Regions from separate parts of the Lysobacter sp. M15 genome, predicted to be linked through region 2. Evidence: riboswitches for the same ligand, from Rfam matches in the RefSeq annotation. Region 2 holds a riboswitch; the other holds the start of a gene.
What was found. A riboswitch is a leader RNA that binds a small molecule or an ion and turns the genes downstream of it on or off. The one in region 2 is predicted to bind cobalamin.
Positions count from the first base shown of each region.

Region 1: another riboswitch for cobalamin. It lies ahead of MC380_RS12580 (ribonucleoside-diphosphate reductase subunit alpha); the one in region 2 lies ahead of btuB (TonB-dependent vitamin B12 receptor).

Region 1 is NZ_JAKPBV010000012.1:203,253-208,906, reverse strand. Features, by position in the region: gene MC380_RS12585 (ribonucleotide-diphosphate reductase subunit beta) at 1-170, opposite strand, end outside; gene MC380_RS12580 (ribonucleoside-diphosphate reductase subunit alpha) at 360-2,771, opposite strand; cobalamin riboswitch at 2,966-3,198, opposite strand; gene MC380_RS12575 (RtcB family protein) at 3,356-4,579, opposite strand; gene MC380_RS12570 (slipin family protein) at 4,637-5,654, opposite strand, start outside.
Region 2 is NZ_JAKPBV010000014.1:213,640-219,293, forward strand. Features, by position in the region: gene MC380_RS15120 (FAD-dependent oxidoreductase) at 1-199, shown strand, start outside; gene btuB (TonB-dependent vitamin B12 receptor) at 288-2,165, opposite strand; cobalamin riboswitch at 2,288-2,530, opposite strand; gene clpB (ATP-dependent chaperone ClpB) at 3,188-5,654, opposite strand, start outside.

The sequences.
Region 1 (5,654 bases), on a different contig from region 2:
GGCCCGAACTTGTGCTTGAGGTCGTTGGTATCCAGCGAGAAATCCACTTCCTCCACCGTCCAGGTGTTGCGGATGGCGTTGCGGTACATCTCGTAGAACTGCGGATAGCGCATCGGGCGCAGGGTGAGTTCGAAGCCGGGATCGAGCAGGGACTGATGGTGCGTGGACATTGTCGTCTCGCTTTGTGATGTCCCTTCTCCCTTCGGGAGAAGGTGCCCGAAGGGCGGATGAGGGTTCGGCAGAGCGATGAAGCTTCCGGCCGCCTGTTCGTCGAAGGGTTCGAGGTGTGGCAGTGCATTTCGCTCCGCCGAACCCGCACCCCCAACCCCTCTCCCGAGAGGAGCGGGGCTCTTTCTTCGCTACTGGCAGGCCTCGCAGGACTCGGGGTTTTCCAGCGAACATGCAACGGCGTCAGTGAGGGAAAGTTCCACCTTTGGCTGCGGGCCGTCCGCCACCGTGGCCTTGGCGATCCTGGTCGCCGGGCGCGAGCGCAGGTAATAGGTGGTCTTGATTCCCTGCTTCCACGCGTACATGTACATCGACGACAGCGCGCCGATGCTCGGATTTTCCATGAACAGGTTGAGCGAGGCCGACTGGTCGATGTACGCACCGCGGCCGGCGGCCATGTCGATCAGCGCGCGCATCGGGATTTCCCAAGTGGTGCGGTACACCTCGCGCAGTGCCTGCGGGATTCGCGTGATGGCCTGGATCGAGCCTTCGGCGTGCTTGATGGCATCGCGCATCTCCGCGGTCCACAGTCCGAGCTGCTTGAGTTCGGCCACCAGGTAGCGGTTGACCTGCAGGAAGTCGCCCGACAGCGTCTCGCGCTTGAACAGGTTGCTGGTCTGCGGCTCGACGCATTCGTAGCAACCGGCGATCGAGGCGATGGTCGCGGTGGGTGCGATGGCGACCAGCAGCGAGTTGCGCAGGCCGTGTTCCTGGATGCGCGCGCGCAGGCCGTCCCAGCGGGTGGCGTTCTCCGGCACCACGCCCCAGGCGTCGAACTGCAGCTCGCCGGTCGCGGCGCGGGTCTCGGCGAAGCCCGGATGCCTGCCGCGTTCGATCGCCAACTCGTTGGATGCATCCAGCGCATGGAAGTAGATCTCTTCGGCGATGCGTGCGGACAGCCTGCGTGCGGCCTCGCTATCGAAGGGCAGGCGCAGCCTGAAGAACACGTCCTGCAGGCCCATCACGCCCAGTCCGACCGGACGCCAGCGCAGGTTGCCGCGGCGCGCCGACTCGATCGGATAGAAGTTCAGGTCGATCACGCGGTCGAGCTGGCGGATCGCCAGTTGCACGGTCTCGCCCAGCTTGTCGAAATCGAAACGGCCGTCCGCGTCGAAATGCCGCGAGAGGTTGATCGATCCCAGGTTGCAGACCGCGGTTTCCTCTGCCGAGGTGACTTCCAGGATCTCGGTGCACAGGTTCGACAGATGGATCACGTTGCCGGGTTTGGCGGTCTGATTACTGGCGCGGTTGCACTTGTCCTTGAAGGTCATCCAGCCGTTGCCGGTCTGGGCCAGGGTGCGCATCATCCGTGCGTAGAGTTCGCGCGCCCTGATCGATTTGACCGCCTTGCCCTGCGTTTCGGCCTGCTCGTAGGCGCGTTCGAAATCCGCTCCGAACAGATCGACCAACTCCGGCACCACGCGCGGATCGAACAGCGACCATTCCGCGTCGGCTTCCACGCGCCGCATGAACAGGTCCGGCACCCAGTTTGCGAGGTTGAGGTTGTGGGTGCGCCGCGCCTCGTCGCCGGTGTTGTCGCGCAGTTCCAGGAATTCCTCCACGTCGGCGTGCCAGGGCTCCAGGTAGACGCAGGCCGCGCCCTTGCGCTTGCCGCCCTGGTTGACCGCCGCGACCGAGGAGTCGAGCGTCTTCAGCCACGGCACGATGCCGTTGGAGTGGCCGTTGGTGGACCTGATCAGCGAGCCACGCGAACGCACGCGGGTGTAGCTGACGCCGATGCCGCCGCTGAACTTGGACAGTTGCGCGATGTCGCCGTACTTCTGGTAGATCGATTCCAGCGAATCCTGCGGCGAATCGAGCAGAAAGCAGCTGGACAGCTGCTCGTGCGTGGTCCCGCCGTTGAACAGCGTGGGCGAGCTGGGCAGGTAGTCCAGGTTGCCCATGCGCTGGTATAGCGCCAGCGCCTCGGGTACGTCTTCGCTCAGCGCGCAGGCGATGCGCAGGAAGAACTGCTGCGGGGTCTCGACCACCTTGCGCGTATGCGGATGGCGCAACAGGTAGCGGTCGTACAGGGTGCGCAGGCCGAAGTAGTCGAAGTGCCGGTCCAGCGATACGTCGATCGCATCGTTGAGCTTGCGCGCGTTGGCCTGGACGAAGCCGAGCAGGCGGTCGTTGATCAGACCTACTTCGTGGCCGCGCGCGATCGACTGCGAGAAGGCGTGGATTTCCTGACCTGAGACTTCCTTGGCGATCACTGCGGCGAGCAGGCGCGCGGCCAGGCGGCCATATTCGGGTTCCTCGCCGGTCAACAGCGCCGCGGTGCGGATCGACAGTTCATCCAGTTCGCGCGTGGTGGCGCCGTCGTACAGGCCGGAAATCGTGCGCGTGGCCACGCGCATCGGCTCGACCGCGTGCAGGCCGTCGGCAGCGCGGGTGACCGCGCGCACGATCTTGTTGAGGTCCACGGCCTCGCTGGCGCCGTTGCGCTTGGTCACGCGCATCGTGGTGGCGGTGGGCGGAGGGGTGAGCAGAAATTCGGAATCAACCACGGCATCGGCCACGGCTGCGTTGGTCTGGGGCATGCCGGTATGAGGCATCGGGTCGTCTCCATGCGGGATGCACGGGTCCGGACCTGTCCCTCGCAGGCGCGGATGGCATCGGAAACGACAAGGTCGGACAGCGGCGTCGCAACAACCGGGACTGCGCAGGGGGGCTGCGGCCGGCGTGCTCCACCAGCCATCTCCCCCCGGAGATTCCGCGGCCGGCACCGCGCGGCGTGCATCGCGCGGCTGTCGGCAGGTCTTCGGACTCATGGGCGCGGAAGCCTCGGGCTTCCTCCTAGTCCGCCGCTTCCCGGGGCGTGTTGCCTCAGTGCTCATGGCGGGTTCGTTCCCAGTTACCGCTGCGGGGCAGTGCCGGAATGGCCAACGTCGCTGACGACGGCGTCACCGGCTTCCCTTTTCATCCGGCGACTTGCAGGCCACCGAAACCGACGAACCCAAGATAATGGGGTTGTATGGTTCCGTCAACACAAGATCGTGGATCTGGGTTGCAGAATGGTCAGCCGCTGACGACATCATGCCGGGCGGGTCGATTCCGTCGCTCGTTGCGCGCCGAAAAAAGCCGCCCGTCTCCGGGCGGCCCAAGCCATGCGTGGTCGATGCAATCAACCCTTGATGCATACCACCTGTCGCAAGGTATGCACCACGTCCACCAGGTCGCGTTGCGCCGCCATCACCGCGTCGATGTCCTTGTAGGCGGCCGGCGATTCGTCGATCACGCCCGCGTCCTTGCGGCATTCGACATGGGCGGTGGCCTCGCGATGCTGCTTCAGCGTGATCTGCGCACGCGCCGCGGTACGGCTCATCACGCGGCCGGCGCCGTGGCTGCAGCTGTGGAAGCTGTCCGCGTTGCCCTTGCCGCGCACGATGTAACTGCGTGCGCCCATGCTGCCCGGGATGATCCCGAGTTCGCCCTCGCGCGCGCTGACCGCGCCCTTGCGGGTCACCAGAAGCGATTGTCCGAAGTGGTCCTCGCGCTGGACGTAGTTGTGGTGGCAGTTCACCGCCTCCTTGTCCAGCTGGAACTTCGGCAGGCGATGGCGCATCTCGTGCAGCACCCGCGCCATCATCGCCTCGCGGTTGGCCCGCGCGTAGTCCTGCGCCCACGACACCGCAGCGACGTAGTCGTCGAACAGCGGCTCGCCTTCGAGGAAGAACGCGAGGTCCTTGTCCGGCAGATGGAAGCCGAGCACGCGCTTCTCCAGCTGGCGACGCGCCAGCTCGATGAAGTAGGTGCCGACCAGGTTGCCGGTGCCGCGCGAGCCCGAGTGCAGCATCACCCACACGCGATCGGCCTCGTCGAGACAGATCTCAATGAAGTGGTTGCCGCCGCCGAGCGTGCCGATCTGCTTGTCGACCTTGTCCGGGCGGATCTTCGGGTGCTTGTCGCGGATCACCGCGAGTCGCGCCATCAGGTCCGACTGCGCCAGCTTCGTTTCGACGCTGTCGGGAATCCGGCGGTGGTCGCCGCCCGGGCCGTTGCCGACCGGGATGCTGCGCTCGATGGAGCTACGCAGCAGCGCTAGGTCGTCGGGCAGGTCGTTCGCCGTAAGCGTGGTCCGCACCGCGGCCATGCCGCAGCCGATGTCGACGCCGACCGCGGCCGGGATGATCGCACCTCTGGTCGGCACGACCGAACCGACCGTGGCACCGATGCCCAGGTGCACGTCGGGCATCACCGCGACCCACGGACCGACGAACGGCAGCGTGGCGATGTTGCGCAGCTGCTGCCGCGCCTTGTCCTCTACCGGCACGCCGTGCACCCAGCCCTTTATCGGCGTGGTCGCGTGCTCCGAATGGAGAAACTCGTAGGTCTGTTGCGTACTCATGTGGAATCCCTTCTTAGGATAAGACTCCGCGCGGCGAATCCGTTCGCCACGCGAAGATTACTGCTTCAAGCTGACCAGCTGCTTCATGACGCCGTCCAGGCCGCCGAACACGGTCAACTTGTCGATCTTCTCGGTGACCTTCTCCAGAGCCTCCAGCTCCTTCAAACGCATGAGCACCGGGCTCTCCTCGATCAGCTTCGCCGTGTTCAGCAACGAACGCGTGGCGTTCGCCTCCTCGCGACGACGGATCACGTTGGCCTGGGCCGCCTTCTCCGCCTGCACGACGCTGTTGAGGATGTCCTTCATCTCGCCCGGCAGGATCACGTCCTTGACGCCGACGCCGAGCACGTCGACACCGAGGTCGCTGACGCGGCCGCGCACGTAGCCGAAGATGTCGGCGTCGAGCGAAGCCTTGTCGCCGAGCAGCTCGTCCAGCGTCTTGGCGGAAATCGCCTTGCGCAGGCCGTACTGCAGCTCGCGGTACACGTAGTCGCCATACTTGGCGACCTTGGTGCGCGCGGCCACCGGATCGGCGACGCGGATGCTCGCGGCGAGGTTCACGCGCAGGCTGACCTTGTCGCGGGTCAACAGCTCCTGGCCCGAGACTTCCATCGACTGCACGCGTAGCTCGACCAGCTCCACGCCCACGTTCTTCTGGAAGTTCCAGAAGGCATAGGCGCCCGGTGCCAGAGTGCGCACCAGCTTTCCGTCGATGAACAACAGGCCGGCATTCTCTTCCGGCACGACCAGCGACACGGTGATGCGCTCGAGCACGCCGAGCTGACGCAGACGCTTGACCACGGCGGCCTCGACCTCGAGACCGTTCGCGAGCGACGCGGTCTGCACGTCGACGGCCACCAGGCCCTTCCAGTACAGCTTGCGCGACCCCGGAGCGAGCACGTCCTCGAGCTTGCCGTTCTTCAGCACCAGACCGACTTCATCCATGCCGAGGTTGGCCAGCACGAAGCTCTCGCCGAGCCTCTCGCCCAGTGCGGCGATCAGCGCATCGGCATCGCTGCCGGCGTATTCCGCCTTGGCAATGCCGTGCATCGCCACCTCGACCCGCTTGAACGGG
Region 2 (5,654 bases):
CACCTTCGCCGAAACCGAAGACGGCCTGCCGTTCTTCGGCCCGCACCGCAAGCATGGGCCGCGCGTGCACTTCGCCATGGCCTACGGCGGCAATGGCATCACCTATTCGATGCTCGGTGCGGGCCTGCTGCGCGCGCTGATCGAGCGCCGCAAGCACCCGCTGGCGGATCTGTTCTCGTTCGCGCGGCTGGACCGCTGACTTCGCTGCGGCCGCAGCCGCGACATGCCAGCGTCGCGACCATGTCCGAAGCCGGCGCTGCCCGATCCCGACAGCGCCGACCCTTGGGTTACTCGGCGGGGCGATAGCGAACCGTCAGGGTGTAGCTGCGGCCAGGCTGCCTGTAGAACGCGGCCGTTTCGTAATCGCGGTCGCCGACGTTGGCCACGCTGGCCTGCACGCTCCAGTCGCGGTCGATCGCATACGCCGCGCGCAGGTCGACCAGGGAATAGCCACCCATGCGCACGCTGTTGGCCGGATCGTCGTAGCGCGCGCTCGCGGCGTACACGCCGGCGCCGATGCTGAAGGCGCCGAAGTCGCGATCCACGTCGATGCGCCCGCTGCGGCGTGCGCGGCGCGCCAGCACGTTGCCGTGGTTGAAGTCGTGGCTGTCGTTGCGCGGATCGAGCCAGGTCAGCGCGCCCTGCAGGCTCCATCCGGCGACCTGCACATCGCCGGTCGCCTCGAGCCCGCGGATCCGGGCGGCCTCGATATTGTTGGGCTGGCCGAACGGATGCGCCGCGTCCACCAGGGTCGGATCGTAGGCGATCAGGTCGTCCACCCGGGTCTGGAACGCATTGAGCGCCCAGCCGCCACGGCGGTGCTTCCCGCGCAGGCCGAGCTCTACGCTGCGCGAGTTTTCAGGGTCGAGTCCGGCATTGCCGAAACCGGGGTAATACAGCTCGTTGAAGCTCGGCGCCTTGTAGGCGGTGCCGTAGCTCGCCGTCAGCCGCAGCGCCCGGGTGAAGTTCCAGCCCCACAGCGCACTGCCGGTGGTCTTGCCGCCGAACTGGTCATCGTCGTCGCGGCGCAGTCCGGCCTGCAGCGAATGTACTCCGAAGCTGCCCTGCCACTGGCCGAACAGCCCGCGATTGACGCGACGCTCCACCTCGTAAGGCGTGTCGCTGTCGACCGCATCGCGCAACCAGTCGAAGCCGAAGGTCAGCAGCTGCGCCTTGCCCGCGACCACGTCGGCCTGCAGAGAACCCTGGTTGCGGCGGGTTTCGAAGCGGCTTGCGTGCACCCCATCCATGCTGTCGTCGCTGCGGTCGTAGGCCTGGCCGATCTTCGCCGTGAACGAGAGCGCGTCGGTCGGCGCATAGCCCACGCGTGCGGAGGCCGCCTGCTGCACCACCTTGGAGAGATTGGCGAAGCTGCCGTCGTATTCGTTGCGCCCTTCCGCGCGCAGCACGCGCGCGTCGGCATCCCAGGCATCACTGAAGCGGTAGCCGCCCTGCAGCGTCAGCGAATCGTTGCGGTAGCCGTCGCGGTCCGGATCCAGCCCGGCATCGTCGAACGGCGAGTCCGGATTGTCGCGCAGCACGTCGATGCCATCGGTGTGCTCGTGCGCCGCGGTCATCGAATACCAACCTGCGCCGGACTTGCCGCCGACGCCGGCGCTCGCACGCAGCGTGCCGAAGCTTCCGGCCGCCAGGCTGGCGTGCGGCGCGAACCCGCCCGCGGGCCGCCGGGTGAAGATCTGGACCACGCCGCCCAGGGCTTCGGATCCGTACAGGCTGGAGAACGGGCCGCGCACGATCTCGATGCGCTCGATCTGCTCCACCGGGATGTCCTGGAACGAAGCGATGCCGGCCGTCGCCGAGCCGATCCGGATGCCGTCGACCATCACCAGCACGTGATCGGATTCGGTGCCGCGCAGGAACAGCGAGGTCAGCTTGCCCGCGCCGCCGCTGTTGCTCATGGTGATCCCGGCCTGACCGCGCAGCAGCTCCGGCAGCGATGCCGGCTGCAGCCGTTCGATGTCGGCGCGGTCGATCACCGAAACCGCGGCCAGGGTTTCGTCCTGGGTGCGCGCAGTGCGCGTGGCGGTGACCACGACGCTATCGAGTTCCTGCGGGCCCTCGCCGGCTGCTGCGGCAAACGTGATGCACGAGGCGATGCCTGCAGCGACCGATGCGCACAGGATGGAACGACGTTGGAACTTCATTGGGAAACTCCTTGCACCGCGCCTGCCCGCGCGGTCGAGCGTGAGGAAGGACAGGCGGCAAGGAGGCTTGGGGGAATCTGCACGCGCACGGCGGCAAGACAGCCCATGACATCGCCCGCCGCATGTCAAGACATGCCTTGGGCCGGTCTCCGGGCTCGCGAGCGGAAGCCATGCTTCCCGGATCGGCGCCTTCCCGTGCAGATGCACAGTGGCCGTTGCCGATCCTTGTCTCGCCTACCGTTGCGGGGGCAGCTCCGGAATTGCTGGTCGTGGGCGTGCTGCGGACAGCACGGCGCCGGCGCACCGGATTCCCGTTTCAACCCTTGGCCGGCCGGCCGCGGGTCACCTCAGGCGGCGCGAAGTCTAGCAGGTTGGGGCAGCGGGGTTTCGACCCACTGCCTGCTGGTGAGCTTGTATAGACCGGTTTCCGGGATGGAATAGCTGCGTGCCCTTGACCTACCCGCACTCCCAGACGCAAGAAAGGTCCGGACACCCGGAGGGCGGCGGCCATGGATGGCCGCCGTTTTCGGATCGAGCCATGGATGGCGAGTCCGAAAATAGCGACGGCACCTCAGGCATCTTGAGCGCTTTGGACGTCACGAGAAGGTGCTTTCTTTGCCTACTTTCTTTGCACCAGCAAAGAAAGTAGGTCGCCGCAAGGCGAAAGCCTTATGCCCTTTGAGAAGCTCTACGCCCTTTAGGGCGAATGATTCTGACTTTGTTTTCGCTCACACCTCCAATGCGAACAACTTTCGCGCTAAAGCGAAATAGCTTTCGCCTGAAGGCGAGTTACTTTCTTTGCTGGTGCAAAGAAAGTAACCAAAGAAAGCACCTACTCGTGAAGTCAAACCCGCTCATGGCGCGTGGAGTGTCACGGAAATTTTCGGACTCGCCATCCTGGCTCGGTCCGAAAACGCCGGCCATCCATGGCCGGCGCCCTCCGGGTTTGCCCATGGCGCCGCTGCCGGGAGGCTGGAATCAAGATCAAAAGCGGGTTACGAGTTGGGTAAGGGCAAAACCGATCAATCGTGCCGGAACACCAATTTCCCGCCCTCACCTTCCACGCGCACCACATCGCCGCTGGCGTAGGCGCCCGACAGGATCTGCTGCGCCAGCGGGTTCTCCAGCTGCTGCTGGATCGCGCGCTTGAGCGGGCGCGCGCCGTAGACCGGATCGAAGCCGACATCGGCCAGCAGCTCGAGCGCCTGGTCCGACAGCTCGATGCGGATGCCGCGTTCGGCCAGGCGCTTGTCCAGGCCACGCAGCTGGATCCGCGCGATCTGCTTGATCTGCGCCTTGTCGAGCGGATGGAACACGACGATGTCGTCGAGGCGGTTGATGAATTCCGGGCGGAAATGCGCCTGCACCACCGCCATCACCGCGGCCTTCATCTGGGTATAGCCCTCGGCGCTGTCGGCGTGGCTGCCGCGTTCGGACATTTCCTGGATCTGGTGCGAGCCCAGGTTGGAGGTCATCACGATGACCGCATTGCGGAAATCCACCGTGCGACCCTGGCCGTCGGTGAGGCGGCCGTCGTCGAGCACCTGCAGCAGGATGTTGAATACGTCCGAATGCGCCTTCTCGACCTCGTCGAGCAGGATCACGCTGTACGGACGGCGGCGAACCGCCTCGGTCAGGTAGCCGCCTTCCTCGTAGCCGACGTAGCCCGGAGGCGCGCCGATCAGGCGTGCCACCGAATGCTTCTCCATGAACTCGCTCATGTCGATGCGCACCATCGCATCGGGCGAATCGAACAGGAACTCCGCCAGCGCCTTGCACAGCTCGGTCTTGCCCACGCCGGTGGGGCCAAGGAACAGGAACGATCCGGTCGGACGGCCCGGGTCGGACAGGCCGGCGCGCGAGCGGCGGATGGAGTCGGAGACGACCTTGATCGCCTCCTCCTGGCCGACCACGCGCGTGTGCAGGGCGTCCTCCATCTTCAACAGCTTCTCGCGCTCGCCTTCGAGCATCTTGCTCACCGGGATGCCGGTCCAGCGCGCCACAACCTCGGCGATTTCCTCGGCGGTGACCTTGTCCTGCAGCAGGGTGAAGCCGCGCGATTCGGCCTCCTGCGCGACACTGAGCTGCTTTTCCAGCTCGGGCAAGGTGCCGTACTGGATCTCGCTCATGCGCGCGTAGTCCTGCTTGCGCTGCGCCGCCTCCAGCTCCAGGCGCGCGGCCTCGATCTGCTCCTTGATCCGGGTTGCGCCCTGCAGCGTCGCCTTCTCGGCCTTCCAGACTTCTTCCAGATCGTTGTATTCACGCCCCAGCGCGTCGATCTCGGTTTCCAGATTGGCAAGGCGCTGCTTGGATTCGGCGTCCTTTTCCTTCTTCAGCGCCTCGCGCTGGATCTTGAGCTGGATCAGGCGGCGTTCCTTGCGGTCCATCTCCTCGGGCTTGGAATCGATCTCCATGCGGATGCGGCTGGCGGCCTCGTCCATCAGGTCGATGGCCTTGTCCGGCAGCTGGCGGTCGGCGATGTAACGGTGCGAGAGCGTGGCCGCGGCGACGATCGCCGGATCGGTGATCTCGACGCCATGGTGTACGGCGTAGCGTTCCTTCAGGCCGCGCAGGATCGCGATCGTGTCCTCGACGCTGGGTTCGCCAACGAACACTTTCTGGAAACGGCGCTCGAGCGCAGCGTCCTTCTCGACGTACTTGCGGTACTCGTCCAGGGTGGTGGCGCCGATGCAGTGCAGCTCGCCGCGCGCCAGCGCCGGCTTGAGCATATTGCCGGCGTCCATCGAGCCTTCGGCCTTGCCGGCGCCGACCATGGTGTGCAGCTCGTCGATGAACAGGACGATCTGGCCCTCGTTCTTGGACAGATCGTTGAGCACGGCCTTCAGCCGCTCCTCGAACTCGCCGCGGAACTTGGCACCGGCGATCAGCGCGCCCATGTCCAGGCTCAGTACGCGTTTGCCGCGCAGGCCTTCGGGCACCTCGTTGTTGACGATGCGCTGGGCCAGGCCCTCGACGATCGCGGTCTTGCCCACGCCGGGTTCGCCGATCAGCACCGGGTTGTTCTTGGTGCGCCGCTGCAGCACCTGGATGGTGCGGCGGATTTCCTCGTCGCGACCCACGACAGGGTCGAGCTTGCCGGACTCGGCGCGCGCGGTGAGATCGATGGTGTATTTCTCCAGCGCCTGGCGCGCCTCTTCCGCGTTCGCATCCTGCACTTTCTCGCCTCCGCGCAGCTTTTCGATCGCCGCTTCGAGTTTCGCCTTGTCGCCGCCGGCGGCCTTGAGCGCCTTGCCGGCATCCCCGCCGTCGTCCAGGGCGGCCAGCAGGAACAGTTCACTGGCGATGTAGGCATCGCCCCTTTGCTGCGCCAGCTTGTCGGTGACGTTGAGCAGGCGGGAGAGATCGTTGCCGACCGACATCGAGCCGGCCTGGCCGGAGACTTTCGGCAACCGGTCCAGGGCCTCGGTCAGGCGCTCGCGCAGCACCGGCACGTTGACCCCGGCCTGGGCGAGCAACGGACGGGTGCCG